2 regions of the Streptomyces sp. NBC_00029 genome follow, and region 2 is predicted to be linked to the other one. Evidence: riboswitches for the same ligand, from Rfam matches in the RefSeq annotation. Region 2 holds a riboswitch; the other holds the start of a gene.
What was found. Region 2 has a riboswitch for guanidine ahead of OG753_RS17290 (multidrug efflux SMR transporter). Riboswitches for the same ligand answer to the same signal wherever they lie in the genome.

Region 1: another riboswitch for guanidine. It lies ahead of OG753_RS37325 (Ohr family peroxiredoxin); the one in region 2 lies ahead of OG753_RS17290 (multidrug efflux SMR transporter).

The regions. Positions count from the first base shown of each region.
Region 1 is NZ_CP108292.1:8,116,505-8,120,940, reverse strand. It holds gene OG753_RS37345 (hypothetical protein) at 1-124, shown strand, start outside; gene OG753_RS37340 (hypothetical protein) at 228-419, shown strand; gene OG753_RS37335 (SDR family oxidoreductase) at 454-1,311, opposite strand; gene OG753_RS37330 (hypothetical protein) at 1,494-1,709, opposite strand; guanidine-III (ykkC-III) riboswitch at 1,864-1,926, shown strand; gene OG753_RS37325 (Ohr family peroxiredoxin) at 2,002-2,454, shown strand; gene OG753_RS37320 (hypothetical protein) at 2,441-2,941, shown strand; gene OG753_RS37315 (helix-turn-helix transcriptional regulator) at 3,077-4,057, shown strand; gene OG753_RS37310 (STAS domain-containing protein) at 4,103-4,436, opposite strand, start outside.
Region 2 is NZ_CP108292.1:3,671,271-3,675,706, reverse strand. It holds gene OG753_RS17315 (HNH endonuclease) at 1-625, opposite strand, end outside; gene OG753_RS17310 (HNH endonuclease signature motif containing protein) at 622-1,260, opposite strand; gene bcp (thioredoxin-dependent thiol peroxidase) at 1,414-1,881, opposite strand; gene OG753_RS17300 (DUF3618 domain-containing protein) at 1,985-2,305, shown strand; gene OG753_RS17295 (co-chaperone GroES) at 2,349-2,690, shown strand; guanidine-III (ykkC-III) riboswitch at 2,777-2,848, shown strand; gene OG753_RS17290 (multidrug efflux SMR transporter) at 2,880-3,200, shown strand; gene OG753_RS17285 (transglycosylase domain-containing protein) at 3,225-4,436, opposite strand, start outside.

The DNA.
Region 1 (4,436 bases), 4.4 Mb from region 2:
GGCGGGCGCCAGGGCCCTGTTCATCCTCGGAGCCCCCGTCACCCTCACGGCCCTGGCCTGCTGGGAAATGCATCGTCCGCGCCGTCTCCACGGCCTGACGATCCGTGCCGCCCCGGGCCGCTGAGGCCCCCATGACGGCACGTCCGGTAACCCTCTGTGTTTAGCGGCCCGAAATTCGGTAACAAGAAGTAGTGACAGGCAGTCAATACCCGACGGAAGGCAGGAACATGACCCTCGGCACCGTGCTCATCCTCGTCGTGGTCCTCGCAGTTGTCGGACTTCTGATCGCGGCCCCCAGCGCCACCGTCCGGCGCAACCCCTTCCCGGGCCGCCGACAGCGGGCCGGGCACCGCCGCTCGCGCACTCCCCGGTCGAACCGGGTACCCCCGCAGCGGGGCATCCAGCACCACGCGCGCTGACGGCGGGACGGACTGCGGCCGCCCGCCCCCGCCGTCAGACCGACGGCGGGGGCGGGAGCTGGGGCACGAGCGGGCCCTGCGCGAGGATCCGGGCCGCGGCGAACTCCTCGCGGGAGGCCTCCTCGGCCAGCTCCAGGTAGCCGTAGGCGTCGTCGCCGACGGGGATCCGCAACGGCGTGGGTCCCTGGGCCGCGACGATGTCGAGGACCCGCGCGGCGAAGTCCTCGGGGCGCCCGGTCTCCGGGTTCTCCGCGAGACCGCGGGCGCCCTCGAGCATCTCGCGGTTCGTCACGTCGTAGGCCGGGACCCGACGCTGCGACTGGGCCATGGACGTGCCGTAGCGGGTGGCGAACATCCCCGGCTCCACCACCGTGACGCGGATGTTGTGCGGGGCCGCCTCGACGGCCAGGGTCTGGCTCATGCCTTCCAGGGCGTGCTTCCCGGCGACGTAGGCACCCAGGCCCGGGAAGGCGATCCGGCCGACCACGGAGGAGATGTTGACGATGTGGCCGTGGCCCTGGGCGCGCATCAGCGGCAGGACGAGCCGGGTGAGCCGCCACGGGCCCACGACCAGGGTCTCCAACTGGTCGCGCAGTTCGGTGTCCGAGACCTCCTCGACCGCACCGAACATTCCGATGCCCGCGTTGTTGACGAGGATGTCGATGCCGCCGAGACGGTCGACGGCGCTACGGACGGCCTCCTCGCAGGAGGCGGCGTCCCGCAGTTCGAGCGGCACCGGGACGATGCGGCCGGGCCAGGCGGCCGCGAGGTCCTCCAGGTCTGCGGTCTTGCGGGCGGTGACAGCCAGTTCGTCCCCTGCCCGGGCCGCGGCCGTGGCCAGCGCGTGCCCGAGGCCGGAGGAGCATCCCGTGACCAGCCAGCGTCGTCCCATCGTTCCCCCGTGACGAGTGAGTTGTTCCGGACCGTGGTGATGACGGCCATCGTCGGGGGGCGGCCCTCCGCGGTCATCCCCTCCCGCGGGGGCGTGCGGAGGCGCGCGGGCGCACGTACGGGCGCGCAGAGCGCGGCCCCACCCCCGGACCACCCCCGGGCCGCCGCCGGGCCAGGACGTCCTCAGACGGGGTCGGTCGCAAAGAGCTCCAGGTGGGAGCAGCGCGGGCAGCGGTACGCCTCGATGCGCCGCCGGGGCCTGCCCAGCCGTTTGGCACCGCCGAACAGACCGCGTTCCAGCGGCCCGGCGATCCAGCGCGCGTACCCCCGGGCCCCCTCCCCCGTGTCCTCGACAAAACCCGGCTCCAGGCCGACGGCATCGCAGTACGTGCATCTCATCGCGTCCACGGGTCGAGTCTAGGAAGCGGGCCGCGGCCACAACGCACCCACCCGGCCGCCTACCCGCCGCCCGCAGGTCCGGCGGGTAGGCGGCCGGGTGAGGAACTTCACCGCGGGGGGTGCCCCCGGACCGCGGCCCTCGTTGCTAGATTGTCCGGCGGCCGGTCCAAGGCCCCGGACGAGATGCGCCGTACCCGGTTACGCACGACGACGCGCGAGGTGCTGCACGAGCAGCGCCGTCCGCTGTCCGTACCCGGGCAGTGTCCTCGTCGAGCAAGATGGGCCGAACGCCATGACCGTGCCACGCACCCGCAGCCTGTACCGGACGACCGCACACGCCGCGGGGGGCCGTACCGGATCCGTCCGCACGGACGACGGACGCCTGGACGTACGCCTGGCCCCGCCGCGCAAGAAGGTGCCCGGCACCACCAACCCCGAGCAGCTGTTCGCGGCCGGTTTCGCCGCCTGCTTCACCTCCGCGCTCGCGGAGGTCGCCGCCGAGTTCGGGGCGGACGCCTCCGCCGCGCGGGTGGCCTGCGAGGTGGAGCTCGGCACCACGGACACACCCGCCGGCTACGGCCTCGCGGTGACCCTCACCGTCGGCCTGCCCGGGTGGCGGGCGGCGGACCTCCAGCCCCTGCTCCACCGGGCCGACGCGGTCTGCCCGTACTCGCAGGCCGTGCGCGGCAACGTGCCGCTGACGCTCCTGGCCGTGGACGAGCCCGCCGCCGATGACCGCGCCTGAGCCCGGGCCGGCCGGGCGCCGGCCGGACCTCCCGGACCTCCCGGACGGCCCGGACGGCCCGGACGGCCCGGACGTGCCCGGCGTCCGCGTGCCCGACCACGGCGCCTGGCTGCGGCGCGGCATCAGCCGCAACGGCGGACCCCTCGCCGAGGACCGCGAAGTGGTGTGGCTGCAGGCCGGGTCGTACTACGCCGACAGCCGCGGCTTCGCAGGTACGACGTCCTTCGACGGCTCCCAGGTGCACTTCCACCACCTCACTGGCGAGCCGGGCGAGGACGCCGGTACCTTCCGGTGGGACGGTGCGAACCTCGTCGAGCGGGGCACGAACCCGGACGGCTCCACCTTCCTGGAGATCTGGACCCCTCTGCCCGACGCCGACGCCGACGGCGTCTGCGGCTCCTGGTCCGGCCAGGACCATCACGTGGTGCGCGTCGGACGCCACGTGGTGCACGTCGATTCCCGCGCCGGCGCGTACTGGCGGCTGTAACCCCCGTACCGCTCCCGCCCGGTGAGGGCCCGCCGGGCACCCCCTCGGCCCACCCCTCCCGCCCGGGCCACGGCATACTGACAGGCGAATGACGTCGGCAGGCCACGCCGAGCAGACCGGTGAGGGAGGGCTCGGATGACGCACCTGTTGTTCGAGAGCGGTGACCTCGGGGCCACGGAGGCTTTCCTGTCCTCCGCGTACACCCCCATGCAGATCGGCGGCCGCCCCGCCGACACCAGGGCGCGGATCTCCCGTACCGCGGTCGGCGGGCTCAGCGTGGACCGTCTGTCGTTCGGCTACACGATGGGCTACGACGCGGGCTGCCTGGGCAAAGTGTGCCTGGTAACGATGCACAGCGGCAGCATCGTGGACACCACCGGCGGCCGCGAGGAGATCTACGGTCCCGGCGAGACCTTCCTCCTCGCCCCCCACGACCGGCCCTACGAGGGGCAGGTCCGCGCGGCCCGGTACACGATCACGATGTTCGACCCCCGCCTGCTGAACCGGGTCGCCTCACTGCCGGGGGAGAAGGACGTACGGATCACCGGGGCCCGGCCGGTCGGTCCGGCCGAGAACCGGCGGCTCGGCGCGGCCGTTGCCTACCTCCGCGACCACGTCCTCGACGACACCGCCGCGTACGCCGACGGTGACGGCGACGGCGACGGCGACGACCTGCTGGTGTCCACAGCCGTCCAGCACCTCGCGGCCACGGTGCTCCGGACCTTGCCGAACAGCGCCCGGGCCGACCGGGCCACCCCGGCGGACACGCGCGACGCACACAGCGACACCCTGCGCCGGGCCGTCTCGTTCATCGAGGCCAACGCCCACCGCGACATCACGCTCGCCGACATCGCCGCCTCCGTACCGGTCACGCCGCGTGCGGTCCAGTACGCCTTCACCCGCCACGCCGGAACCACACCGCTCGGCCACCTCCGCCGCGTACGGCTGGCCCGCGCCCACGCCGAACTCCGCGCCGCCGAGCCGTTCGGCCCCACGACCGTCGCCGCCGTCGCCGGACGGTGGGGCTTCGCCCACCAGGGCCGCTTCGCCGCCGCCTATCGTCAGACGTACGGAGTGGCGCCGTCCGTCACCCTCAGAGCCGCCGGACCCGGCTGACCCGACCGCGACGACGATCGGGGCGCCGCGGTCAGGGCGTCGCGGTCAGGGCGTCGCGCGGGCCGTCCCGTCGCCCGCTTCCCCCGGCCCGGGGACGCCCAGGTTGAACAGCAGATCGGCGCCCGTGATGGACAGCAGGCGCATGAACTGGGGCCCGGGGCCGGCGAGGATCAGGGTGCGCCCGTTCGACTCGCACAACGCGCGTGCGCGCAAGAGGGCGTTGAGGCCGGCGGAGTCGCAGAACGCGAGCCGCGTGAGGTCGATGACGACCCGCTCCGGAGCCCCGGGATCGGCGCACGCCCCCAGGAGCGCGCTGTTCAACGCGTCGACGTGGTCGAGGTCCATGTCACCGGTCACGGTGACCACGCTGCGGTCGACG
Region 2 (4,436 bases):
TGCTGGTGATGGCGTGGCAGTTGGGACACAGCAGGCGCAGGTTCTCCCGACGGTCGTCGCTCCAATCCCCGTTGATGTGGTCGACCTCAAGCGTCATCGGGGCACCCAGCCACTCCGAGGGCGTGCCGCACTCGGCGCAGCGCTCCGGGACCCCTATGTCGTGCATGGCCCTTCGTAGAAGGCGGCTGCGGGTGCGCCGACGTCCCTCGTGCTTCACGAGGATTTCCTCGGCAGACCTGACGGGGCGCTGCGGCTTGCCCCGGTTGTGGGCCTGGCCGAGGAAGTGCGAGGTGTCCAGCCCCGATTCGAGGACCCATGTTCTGAGCGAGGCTCGCCATGGTGCGGTGTCGGGACGTTCGAGACGCCTCAGGGTCTCCGCCCAGGACTGCGAAGCGGCGACGGCGTTCCGCAGCAGCGACTCGTGCGGTTTCTCATGGCGCCGGTAGGGGCGTCGGTCGAAATGGGAGACGTCGATGCCGTAGGCGGAGAAGCGTCGCATGAGGTACTGCTTCAGTCTCTGCGGGAACGGCTCCACGCCGTAGCGGGCGATGACCTCGTCGATGTCCTTGCATCGTGCCGCGGCCTCGGCCAGGAGCTCGGCTGTGTAGTGGGCTCTGCTGGTCATCGGCGGGCCTTGCCTCGACCGCGATACGTGTCCGTCGTCGAATGGCAGTTGGGGCACAGCAGCCGCAAGTTTCCCGGTTGGTTGTTGCGCCAGTCTCCGTCGATGTGGTCCACCTCCAGTGGCAGCGGGTGCCCCCGCCAGCGGGCCTCGACACCGCATCGCGCGCACTGCTCGGGTACGCCCCGCGCCCTGAGCGCCCACTTCAGCTGCTCGCTCTGCGCTCGGCGGGCACGCGGACCGGCCTGCTGGACCAGGAGCGCCTCCGGTGTTCGCCGGATCTTGGGCCGCCCCGCTGGTGAGGGCAACTTGAAGTGCGAGGTGTCGATGCCGAAGGCCTTCACCCGGCGGCTGATGTGGGTGTGGTGGCCGCCCACGACCTCAAGGCCGAGGCGACGCAGGACCTCGCACATGGTCGTCGAGCCGGCCACGGCCTCCGCCAGAACCTCCCTCGTCCACTTCACCCCTTCCGCCTCGAAGTGGGACACGTTCACGCCCAGCTTCCGCATGCGGTCGTGCAGATAGCGCCGCGAGCCGCTCTTCGGGTCGACCCCCAGCTTCTCCAGTGCCTCCGACAGCGTGCGCGACGTACGCGCCGCCTCCGCGAGGCGTTCCTTCGTGTACGGGCTGATCGGCATGCCCGCCCCTCTCCGTGCTCTGTTCGGCCGCGCGTGCGGCTCTCGTACGGAGTAACGCACCGGTTGGCGGACGGTTACGGGCTGTTTCGTCCGATAAGCGGAGCGGCCCGCACCGGTGGGGGTGCGGGCCGCTTCCGTACGGGAGGGCGGGGGTCAGAGGCCCAGGTCCTTGATGATTTTGGCTACGTGGCCCGTGGCCTTGACGTTGTAGAAGGCGTGCTCGACCTTGCCCTGCTCGTCGACGACCACCGTGGAGCGGATGACGCCCGTGACCGTCTTGCCGTACAGCTTCTTCTCGCCGTACGCCCCGTACGCCGTCAGCGTCTCCTTCTCCGGGTCGCTGACCAGGGTGACCTTCAGGTCCTCCTTCTCGCGGAACTTCGCCAGCTTCTCCGGCTTGTCCGGGGACACGCCGATGACGTCGTAGCCGTGGCCCGTCAGGAAGGACAGGTTGTCCGTGAAGTCGCAGGCCTGCTTCGTGCAGCCCGGCGTCAGCGCGGACGGGTAGAAGTACACGATCACCTTGCGGCCCTTGTGGTCGGCGAGCGAGATCTCGTTGCCGTCCGCGTCGGGCAGGGTGAAGGCGGGGGCGGTGTCGCCCGGCTGGAGTCGCTCGCTCATCTTGACTGCTCCTCGGGAGGGGATCGGTATGCCATGAGACTAAGCTGACAGACTGTTCATGGCGGACTACGCCCCACAGGACCACGACGACGGAGGCAGCGCGGTGTCGGAAGCCAGGACCCCCGCACAGATCGAGGCGGACATCGTCCGCCGCCGCGAGCAGCTCGCCGAGACGCTCGACGAGATCGGCGTGCGCATGCACCCGAAGACGATCATCGGGGATGCGAAGGCCCGGGTCGCCTCGACCGTCGACCACACCGCCGGGCGGGCCTTCGCCACGGTGAACCGGATCGTGACGGACCTGCGGGACGGCCTGCGCGACGACGACGGGGCTCCGCGCATCGACCGGATCGTGCCCGTCGCCCTGGTCGCGGTGGGCGTGGTCGGCCTGCTCGTGGTGTCGGCGCGCCGTAGGCGCGGATGACCCTGAGCGGTACGGAGCGGGTACGGACAGGTAGGTTCGGGGCGTGAGCGAGAACACCACCCACGACAAGCTACCCATTCGCATGCTGCACGACCGCGTGCTCGTGAAGTCCGACCTGCCGGAGGGCGAGCGTCGCTCGGGCGGCGGCATCCTGATTCCTGCGACGGCCGCGGTGGGCAAGCGGCTGGCCTGGGCCGAGGTGGTCGCCGTCGGTCAGAACGTCCGGACGGTCGAGCCCGGTGACCGGGTGCTGTACGACCCCGAGGACCGTGCCGAGGTCGAGGTGCGGGGCGCGACGTACGTGCTGATGCGCGAGCGGGACCTGCACGCCGTGGCCGCGGAGCGGCTGGAGGGGTCGGAGGACTCCACCGGGCTGTACCTGTAGCAGGGAAGCAGGGAAGCAGGGAAGCAGGGAAGCAGGGGGAGCAGAGAAGCGGGAAGGGGCTGGTGGCCCAGGTCACCGGCCCTTTTTGCTGCCCTTTGCTACGGTGGGGGAGAACCCCGACGAGACGCGCCGTACCGGGTACGACAAGACGACGCACCCCGTATCGCTCGATGTCTCGGAGGTGCCGTCATGGCATGGGTTCTTCTTCTCGTCGCCGGTCTGCTCGAGGTCGGCTGGTCGATCGGCATGAAGTTCACCGAAGGTTTCACCCGGCTGTGGCCCAGTGTGTTCACGGGCGCCGGGATCGTCGCGAGCATGGTGCTGCTGTCCTACGCCGCGAAGACCCTGCCCATCGGTACGGCGTACGGGGTGTGGGTGGGCATCGGCGCCGCCGGTGCGGCCGTGCTCGGTATGGCGGTGCTGGGTGAGCCCGTCACCGCCGCCCGGATCTTCTTCATCTGTCTGCTGCTGGTCGCCGTGGTGGGGCTGAAGGCGACCTCCGGTCACTGACCGGCCCGCTGGTCGGCCGGCCCGCTATTCGAGGAACGCCGACGGCGGGCGCAGGCCTTCCGCCGGGCCGCCGTCGCTTCCCTCCGTACCTCCCTGGGCGCTGCCCTGTGTGCCTTGTGTGCCCTGTGTGGTGCCGCCCTGGTCGCCGCCCTGGGTGGTGCCCGCGTTGTCCTGGCCTCCGTTGTCCTGGCCCGAGTTCGTGCGGCCGCCGTTGTCCTGGCCGCCCTGGTTCTGGCCGCCGTTGTTCTGTCCGCCCTGGTTGCGGCCGCCCGTCGGGTTCGAGGGCGTGGGCCGGGTCGGGCGTTGCGGAGCGCTGGGTGAGGGTTCGCCCGTCGTTTCCTGCGGCGGTTCGGACTCCGGGCTGGGGGGCGGCGGGGGCTGTGCGGCGCCGGGCTGGAGTTCCAGGTCGAAGTCGACGGGGTCGGTGCCCTCCAGGGCGGTCTTGGTGTAGGCGGCCCAGATCCGGGCGGGGTATCCGCCGCCGCCGATGCGGGACTCGCCGAGGGCGCCGTAGAGGGACTGCAGGGTTCCGGTGTCGGGGTCCTGGCCCATCATCGAGACCACCGTCACCAGCTCCGGGGTGTAGGCCGCGAACCAGGCCGAGCGGTCCAGTTCGCCGGTGCCGGTCTTGCCCGCGGCCGGGTGGCCGGCGGCGAGGGCTGCCGTACCGGTGCCGTTGTCCACGACGCTGACCAGCATGGACGTGGTGGTGTCGGCGGCTTCGCGGCTGATGGCCCGGGTGGGGGTGCGCTCGGGCAGGTTGATGGTGTCGTCGCCCTTGGTGATCTTCTCCACGAGGGTGTAGGGGGTGCGGCGGCCGTGGTCGGCGAGGGTGGCGTACGCCTGGGCCATGTCCAGGACGCTGGCCTGGAGGGTGCCGAGTGCCATGGCCGGGCCGGTCACGAAGTTGGGGGTGTTCTCGGGGATGCCGAGGTCGATGGCGGTCTGTTTGACCTCGGCGGTGCCGACGTCGACGGCCATCTGTGCGTAGACGGCGTTGACGGAGAGGTCGGTGGCGGTGTTGACGGAGATGTTGCCGTAGGAGACCTGGCCCTCGTTCTCGGGGGCGAAGCGGATGCGGCCGCCGACGACCGGGCGTTTGTTGTCGCCGTTGTAGATCGTGTTCGGGGTGATCCGGCGGCCGTCCTGGGTGCGGGAGTCGTTCTCGGAGGCGGCGGCGAAGACGAACGGCTTGAAGGTGGAGGCGACCTGGTAGTCGTGCCGGGTCGCGTTGTT